Pyrodictium delaneyi: one gene and its partner. Each later gene encodes a partner of the first gene's protein in a complex. Links are inferred from orthologs where the notes say so. Each region holds a gene or a part of one and is shown in the gene's direction. Other genes may lie near its edges.

The links. Proteins that work in one complex are often made in the same cells at the same time.
Region 2: the proteins of Pyrde_RS06215 (region 1) and psmA are in contact, whole or in part, in a cryo-EM structure (PDB 6HE5), measured with the Archaeoglobus fulgidus proteins. The link is inferred for Pyrodictium delaneyi from one-to-one orthologs. Residues at the interface, in WP_010879468.1 of Archaeoglobus fulgidus: Asp391, Leu392, Lys393, Gly394, Met396, Phe397, Val398; in WP_010877997.1 of Archaeoglobus fulgidus: Ala30, Arg33, Gly34, Ala35, Asp51, Arg53, Val54, Lys66, Ser79, Gly80, Leu81, Val82, Met166.

What each region holds. Positions count from the first base shown.
Region 1 is NZ_CP013011.1:1,207,086-1,211,297, forward strand. What follows is about bases 769-3,616. They hold Pyrde_RS06215 (proteasome-activating nucleotidase), read left to right. Parts: upstream 769-1,512; coding sequence 1,513-2,721; downstream 2,722-3,616. Other genes in these bases: Pyrde_RS06210 (multiprotein bridging factor aMBF1), read right to left, coding at 810-1,421; Pyrde_RS06220 (hypothetical protein), read right to left, coding at 2,718-3,416; Pyrde_RS06225 (putative metallopeptidase), read right to left, coding at 3,455-3,616. Outside these bases: GTPase HflX, read right to left, coding at 1-631; more of Pyrde_RS06225, read right to left, coding at 3,617-3,871; Pyrde_RS06230 (PhoH family protein), read right to left, coding at 4,015-4,212. UniProt on the Methanocaldococcus jannaschii protein: ATPase which is responsible for recognizing, binding, unfolding and translocation of substrate proteins into the archaeal 20S proteasome core particle.
Region 2 is NZ_CP013011.1:1,982,595-1,986,214, reverse strand. Bases 1-2,939 are described here. They hold psmA (archaeal proteasome endopeptidase complex subunit alpha), read left to right. Parts: upstream 1-1,073; coding sequence 1,074-1,805; downstream 1,806-2,939. Other genes in these bases: rrp4 (exosome complex RNA-binding protein Rrp4), read left to right, coding at 2,531-2,939; Pyrde_RS10070 (ribosome assembly factor SBDS), read left to right, coding at 1,811-2,524; Pyrde_RS10080 (helix-turn-helix domain-containing protein), read right to left, coding at 1-584. In the rest of the region: more of rrp4, read left to right, coding at 2,940-3,253; exosome complex exonuclease Rrp41, read left to right, coding at 3,257-3,620. UniProt on the Methanocaldococcus jannaschii protein: Component of the proteasome core, a large protease complex with broad specificity involved in protein degradation. The M.jannaschii proteasome is able to cleave oligopeptides after Glu, Asp, Tyr, Phe, Trp, slightly after Arg, but not after Ala.

The sequences.
Region 1 (4,212 bases):
TCTCGCCACTAATCTTGTTAAACAATGTTGTCTTCCCAGCACTCGCATAGCCTACTATAGCGACATGGGGTAGGCCGGCACTCCTCCTCTTCGCCCTCTCTATCTCACGGCGCCTCCGCAGCTCTTGCAGCTCGCGGCGGATCCTAGCAATGCGTGAGACCATGTACCGGTAGTAGGCGTCTACAGCGTAGCCGCCAGGGCCTAGGAAGCCTGGCAGCTCCCTCATCTTGGCCAATCTTATAGCCTCCTTTATCACGGGTAGCTGGTGCTTAAGCCGGGCGAGTTCTATCTGCAGCTTAGCCTCCCGGCTACCAGCGTGCAAGGCAAAGATCTCGAGAATGAGCAACGTCCTGTCAATTGCGTCTACCCGGGCTTCGCGCACTATGCGGAAGTACTCTCGGGGCCGCAACTCGTCGTAAACGATTATCCTCGCCTCCTCGTCTCCACGAAGCGGCTTAGCCTTCTCAGCTAGCTCCTCTAGCTTAGCCTTGCTGAAGAGCCGGGACCTGGATATGGGTCGGTACCGTACAACGTCTACCACGGTGTAGCCTGCAGTCTCTAGCAGAGCGTAAGCCTCCCTCTCCTCCCAGCTAGTCAGCCGCCGGGGTAGAGCAAGCAATGCGCGCTTCAAGGCGGACTCACACATCCTCACAGAGTCTAAGTCTCTCTATCCCATCCCTATGCCTCCTGGGGCTCTTCAGTGTAGGCTATAAGCGGGAGCCAGCGTATAGCCCTATAGCGTAATCCGGAGAATCCGAGGGCTCGTAGCATCTGGGCATCGGAGTAGCGAGGAGAGGGGAAAGAGAGTCCTAGTCCTCGCGTAGCTCAGCTATGTCGCCGAGGGTTAGGTAGAAGTCTCCCTTCCTACTGCTTGGAGCGGGTTCCTCTTCCTCCTCTACTACTGGCTCTAGCAGTTTTACCCCGAGTACGCGTTCAAGCCTCATGGCCAGGTCTATCGGGGGCACGAGCGTGCCTGCCTCGATTCTCTTTATCACGTTCTCGCCTACCTTTACCTTGACTGCTAGCTCCTTTTGCGTCAGCCCGAGTTTCTCGCGGGCCCTCCGAACCTTCTCGGCATAGTCCTCTACCACCTCGTAGCGCTCCACGGCACCGAGTCCAGTGCCCCGGCGTCGGACTGGCGGCCTAGGCGGCCGCCGGGCCGTCCTCTGAACAGCGGGTCGCGGCGGCTCTATACGCTGGGGGGCGGTCCTCGCCGGCCCGGGCTTCTCCTTACGCGGGGCGATGCGGAACCGTAGCGGCTCGTCGGTGCCAGTCCTCGTGGCCCGAGACATATAGCGGCGGTAGCAGCGCTCGCAGACCACCATATCGGTGGCCTCGACGACTATGGTGTAACTCCTGCCCTCTATCGGCGCCCCGCACATCTCACAGTATATTATCTCGCGGCGCCTCTGTAGAGGCATACTGGAGTATCACCACCGTACTCACGGGCCGCAAACCATTATTTAGGTCTTCATAGGGTTTCCTAATATAGGTGCATGGTGGCGCTAGGGTATGCAGCACCGCGGCAGCGCCGATAACGAGTTCTCAAAGGACTACATATACTACCTTGAGCGGAGGATCCGGGAGCTTGAAGCAGAGCGCTCAGAGCTGCGGCGCGAGCTGCGCCGCTACCGAATGGAGGTTGACAAGCTCCTAAGCCCACCACTAATAGAGGCTATGGTGCTCAGCGTCCTACCTGACGGCCGTGTGGTGGTCAAGAGCAGTACTGGCCCTAACCTAGTAGTCAACGTGTCGTCAAACGTTGATCCCTCTAAGCTAGTTCCAGGAGCCTACGTCGCTCTCAACCAGCGTGGCTCAACGATAGTAGAAGTGCTGCCAGAGCGCGAGGACCCATACATAAGGGCTATGGAAGTCACCGAGAGACCCAAGGTAACGTTTGACGATATAGGTGGGCTCGAAGAGCAGAAGCGCGAGCTCTATGAGGCCGTCATACTACCGCTAGTGAAGCCGGAGGCGTTCCGCGAGCTAGGTATAGAGCCGCCGAAGGGTGTACTACTGTATGGTCCGCCCGGCTGTGGTAAGACACTGTTAGCAAAAGCGGTAGCATCTATGAGCAATGCTACATTCATACGCGTAGTAGCGTCTGAGTTCGTGCACAAGTATGTCGGCGAGGGCGCCAGGATAGTGCGCGAGGTATTCAAGCTAGCCCGCAAGAAGGCACCAAGCATCATATTCATAGATGAGATAGATGCAATAGCAGCTAAGAGAATAGACATAGGCACTAGCGGTGAGCGTGAGATACAACGCACGCTTATGCAGTTACTAGCAGAGCTGGACGGCTTCGACCCGCTCGGCGACGTAAAGGTGATAGCTGCTACAAACAGAATCGACATACTCGACCCAGCACTGCTCCGGCCAGGTCGCTTCGACAGACTCATCTACGTGCCGCCGCCGGACGAGCGAGGGCGCCTAGAGATATTCAAGATACACACAAAGAGAATGAAACTAGCGGACGACGTTGACCTAGGCTACCTGGCTAGGATAACAGAGGGAGCTACTGGTGCAGACATTAGGGCAATAGTGATGGAGGCAGGACTTGCAGCATTGCGTAACAACCGCAGATATGTCACTATGGAAGACTTCCTATCAGCGGTCGAGAAGGTGATGAAGAAGAGGCGTCGCCCCTACGTTGATAATCCAGAGTACTTTGAGAGTAACCCCATAGCTGGTGTCGGCGAGAGCGCTGTAATGCATATTTAAGCCGTCCCTTCTTCTGTTTGTTGCTGCTTGTAGATTTTACGATACCTGGTCCAGACAGAGCCCATTCTCGCTACCATGCGGCGCCATGTCTTCTCGTCTACCTCCTCGTAGTGTATCTCTGCACGGCCGTCGCGATGCACTCGATAGCCTTTCTTGAGGTAGAGTTTCCCATCACGCGTGGCGAATACCGTGCAATACGTTAGCAGGCACACTATGGGCTTATTGTGCTTGCCTAGCCCTTCTAGCATGCATGTGCCCTTCTCCACGTCGAAGAAAATACAACGGCCCATAGGCTCAGTATCTAGCCGGTAAACTCTAACCCAGCCCCCAGGGGTCTTGATCAGCTCGCTAGGCTGCCGGGTAACCCGGTCTCTCACGTCGCCGGGAAGGTTGCGGAGCTCGTTTTCTATCATGAATGCGCCGCTCCTCAGGACGCAGCAGCGATTGCAGCCTCGCGGGCATTCCATGCGGTAGGCGTCACGGAGAACACTCTCCCCCATCTCTTCGAAGACCAGCATGTTCACGTGTGTTCCAGGCGTAGGCTTAAAGACTGCGAGGAGCCTCTTGAGCCGGGGACTATAGTAGACTCCCTGGAACCAGCGCTTAAGCCGTGCAGCCTCTCTCAGCGCGTATATGTTCCAGGCCTTGTCCCTCCCAGGCTCTTTGAGCACGTATATCTTGCCCAAGACTATCACGCCTCTCCTAGGTTACAACTGCCATAGCGCCTGCAGCTCTATGGCTGAGGTTCTGTAGACTCCTCTAGGAGTCTACAGACCCGCTCCGCCACGTCACGAGGAATCCTGGCCAGCAAGCCTCTTATGTTATGCCAGCGGCTCCACTCGCCGTGGTTGCGGAGCCCTCCGCTAAAGCTACGCGGTATGTGTAGCAGCTCGTGCACAAGAACCGAGATCCGTTCTCTGCAGGAGAGCTCCCGGAAGTTCTCGGACACAAGCTCTATGACGTACATGGGCTTGCATAAACCTAGCCTAGCAAAGGGTGAAGGGAGTCCCCATATGCGTGCATAGGCTCGAGTTGTCGACCCGGTGCTCCAGGCGGCGTAAACTCTCCCCTTGTCTATGTAGTCTAGACCAAGTGCGTCTATGAGGAGATGGATGGCTTCTTCGAGCCGTTGATCCCTCCTATACTTCACCCTCGGCAAGGCCTGGGCTACACCATTGCCGCAGGCTCCGGCTCTAGGGGCTGTGGAGGCCTCCTCTAAGAGAGGTAAACTGCGAGGAACCCATAGGGCTGGCTGCTGGCCCAGAGCGGCTAAAAACAGTGGGATGACGTCGCCTAGCGGCGTCTCCTCTTACGCCTCGACTCCTCCTCTTCTGTTACCTCGTACGCTCTCACTCCTACACCTAGCAGCTTACGGAACACAGCGTCGAGGAACTTTACGTGGAAGCCGCGCTGGCCCACGAAGGCGCCGAACTCGTTGCTCTTCACCTTCACGGCTAGGTATGGGCCCTGGAAGTCTGCGTCAACTATGTG
Region 2 (3,620 bases), 780 kb from region 1 along the record:
GGCTCTGGCCCAATTATCAGAGCTAGGAGGCTTCTCGCGGGCCTAAAGACTATGCCCTCGACAAGCCTCGGTGCACCATAGTCCGACGCGAGTACCGGTACGACCAGTCTGGGTGTGCCGCGGCCAGCGGGGAGATCGTGACAGCCATCCTCAGCCAGACGGCGAGCTAGACGTGCAAGCCTCCTAGCAAGGCCAACTAGCCGCTCAGTAGGTTCTCTACCCGACACCGGTAGAACAACAAACACTATGCCGTCTCGCCTTGCAACCACAAGGAGTCTAAGAGGTCCACGCTCCAGCTCATAGACGGAGGCTACTATACTCCTTCTAGACCGTACCTCGTTTATTACACGACGCAGCTCGGGGCCAATAACATAGCTCTGCTCATCCACGGGTCCACCGGTGTAGCAGACTCTGTCACCCGAGACAATCACAAGCCGTTTCTTCTCGAGTCCTTCTAGTGCTCCACGTACGTCGCTTGGTGTAAGCCTAGCTTCCGCCGCCACTTCGGCTATAGAAACACAGTTTCGCCTCCTCGCTAGCCTCCTAAGTGCCTGGGCAACCCTCCTCTCAATGTTGCTCGGCATTCCACGCCCCTCCCACATGTATGCCTTTCGCTCAGTAATGGGGCCTCCAAGTCATCGCTGCTGCTCTGCACGAAGGACGCGTTCATCACAGCGCTCGTAGACACCCTAGTGCAAGACAAGAGGCCTAATCAAGCGAGGATAAGTACGAGAGGTATAGTTGTTCCGGCGCGCAGAGCCCCTTCATCCACAAGGTGGGCCCCAGGGCTTTCGGGGCTGTCAGGGGCCCGGCGGCACCCGAGAGGTCCAGGTCTAAAACTGTGTAGGTAGAGGGAGGATATCCGGGTTTCGCGGCTTCCTAGGATGGCAGTTATGTTGTTAGAGGCGGGCCTCTGGGGCGAGAAGACTCCGCATAGCCATTCTCTCGCAACCTCGGTTTTCGGACTCGTCTTCACCGGCCCATGTGTATCCTAGTTGTTTGTTGTGCTCGGATAAGGCTTTTTATGCTTGAGTAAGTGTTTATGCTTCACGGCTTGGAGGGTGTGACGCACAGTGTCGTTCCCCGCACCACCAGCGATGATGGGGTATGACCGGTCTACATCGATGTTCTCGCCGGATGGCCGTCTCTTCCAAGTAGAGTATGCCATGGAGGCTGCCAAGCGCGGCTGGACAATGGTTGGTGTCCGTGCTGTAGATGGCGTAGTGATTGTGGCTGAGAAGAGGAAGACAAGCCCTCTGATAGACATAGGTCAGCTAGAGAAGGTTTACATGGTTGACGAACACATAGGTGCAGGCTTCGTCGGCTTCGGCAGTGATGGACGCATACTGATAGATTACGCCAGGCTCTTGGCGGTACAATACCGGTTCGTCTATGGTGAGCAGATACCCGTAGAGTATCTCACTCGCCAGATCTGCGACTTAATGCAGGTGTATACACAGCATGGTGGTGTCCGCCCCTTCGGTGTAACGCTAATGATTGCTGGTGTCGACGATACAGGGCCTAAGCTCTATGTTGCTGAGCCGAGTGGCCAGTACATAAGCTACAAGGCTCATGGCTTGGGTCAGGGCGGTGGCCAAGCCATTGAGGTATTACAGAGAGAGTATCGCGACGACATGACGCTAGATGATGCAATATTGCTTGGCATGAAGGCGGTAGCCTCTGTGATGGAGGGCAGGCCTACTGTTGAAACCTTAGAAGTAGGGGTAGTTGACACAGCAACACAGAGATTCCGGAAACTGTCTAAAGAGGAGCTGCAGAAGTTCCTAGAAAAACTCGGTGTCTAGTAGAGATGCCGCGCAAGAGTAAGGGCGAGCACGAGCCAGTAGTGGCTAGACTCGAGGTCGCTGGTAAGAGATTTGAGGTCCTCGTAAATCCTGATCTTGCTTTTGAATTTAAGCAGGGGAAGGATGTAAACCTGGAAGACCTAGTCATAAGTGACGCTATATACACTGATCTTCGGCGGGGCCTTCGCGCATCCCCTGAGCTTCTCCGTCGTGTATTCGGTACAGATGATGTAGTGAAAATTGCTGCAGAAATAGTTCGTCGTGGCGAGCTGCAACTTACAGCAGAGCAACGCAGGAAGCTTATCGAGGCTAAGCGCCGCCAGCTTATAAACTATATAGCCAAGAACGCTATCGATCCGAAGACTAAGCTTCCCATACCGCCTGCCCGGATAGAAGCGGCTATGGAGCAGGCAGGCGTAGGAGTAGACCCATTTAAGAGCGTTGAAGAGCAAGCCCCACAGATAGTCCGTGCTATAAGCCGCATAATCCCTATAAAGATTGCAAAGGCTCTCCTCCGTATAGTTGTGCCTGCACAGTATTCGGGCCGCGTAGCTGGGGCCCTCTCTAAGCTTGGAGAAGTAAAACATATGGACTGGCGTAGTGATGGCAGCCTCGTGGCCGAGCTAGAGATACCTGCAGGACTCCAACAGGAAGTTATGGATAAGCTCAATAAGCTCACCCGGGGCAATGTTGACGTCAAAGTTGTGAGCGTGGTGTAGACAGGGTTGGCGCGGATATACGTCTCGCCTAGATCCATCGTTTTACCTGGAGATATACTGGCTGAGGGCAACGATATAGTAGTAGATTCGCCTTTCATCGAGCGCAAAGGCAACCAGTACTATGCTACTATAACCGGGCTAGCCAGCATTCAACAACTCGATGACGGCAAGTACAAGATCAGTATAATTCCTCTTGAAGGTGCGTACATACCAAAGCCGGGCGACATAGTAATAGGGCTAGTGAAGGACATTGGTTTAACCCATTGGGAAGTAGACATAGCCTCACCCTACAAGGGGATACTCACCGTACAAGAGGTTCTCGACCGTCCATTTAACCCGGCGGTAGACAGTCTCAAGAAGTACCTAGACGTTGGCGACTACATAGTGGCCAAAGTTGTGGCATTTGACCGGGCACGGGACCCGCTTCTCTCGATAAAGGGTAAGGGACTGGGCAGGATAGTCGAGGGCTCCATTGTGGAGATAAAGCCTAGTCGTGTTCCCCGCGTCATAGGTAAGAAGGGGTCTATGGTAAACATGATTATGCAGGAGACCGGCTGCGAGATAGTTGTTGGTCAGAATGGACGTATACTGGTACGCTGTCCGAATAAGGACCTAGAAGAGGTGGTTATCCTCTCGATAAAGAAGATCGAAGCTGAGGCTCACACGACCGGTCTTACTGAGAGGGTGCGCGAGTTTATACGTAGAGAGAAGACCCGTAGAGGTGTGTAAGCCATGGGTGGTGCGACAGGTGAGAAACCAGCCCTCATACGGTGGGAAGAGCGTGACGGTCAGAAGGTAGCTGTCAGACACGACGGTAGACTAGCAGCGCAGCTGAGGCCTATTAGGATGGAGGTTGGTGTACTCAGCAATGCGGATGGCTCAGCACTAGTAGAGTATGGCGGTACACGTGTTCTCGCTGCAGTTTATGGTCCTCGTGAGGCGCATCCACGCCATATGGCTCTCCCTGACCGTGCTGTTATACGATGCCGATATCATATGGCTCCATTCTCGACGGCTGAGCGTAAAACGCCGGCGCCTACACGTAGAGAGGTGGAGCTATCCAAGGTAATCAGGGAAGCCCTCGAGGCTGTGGTTC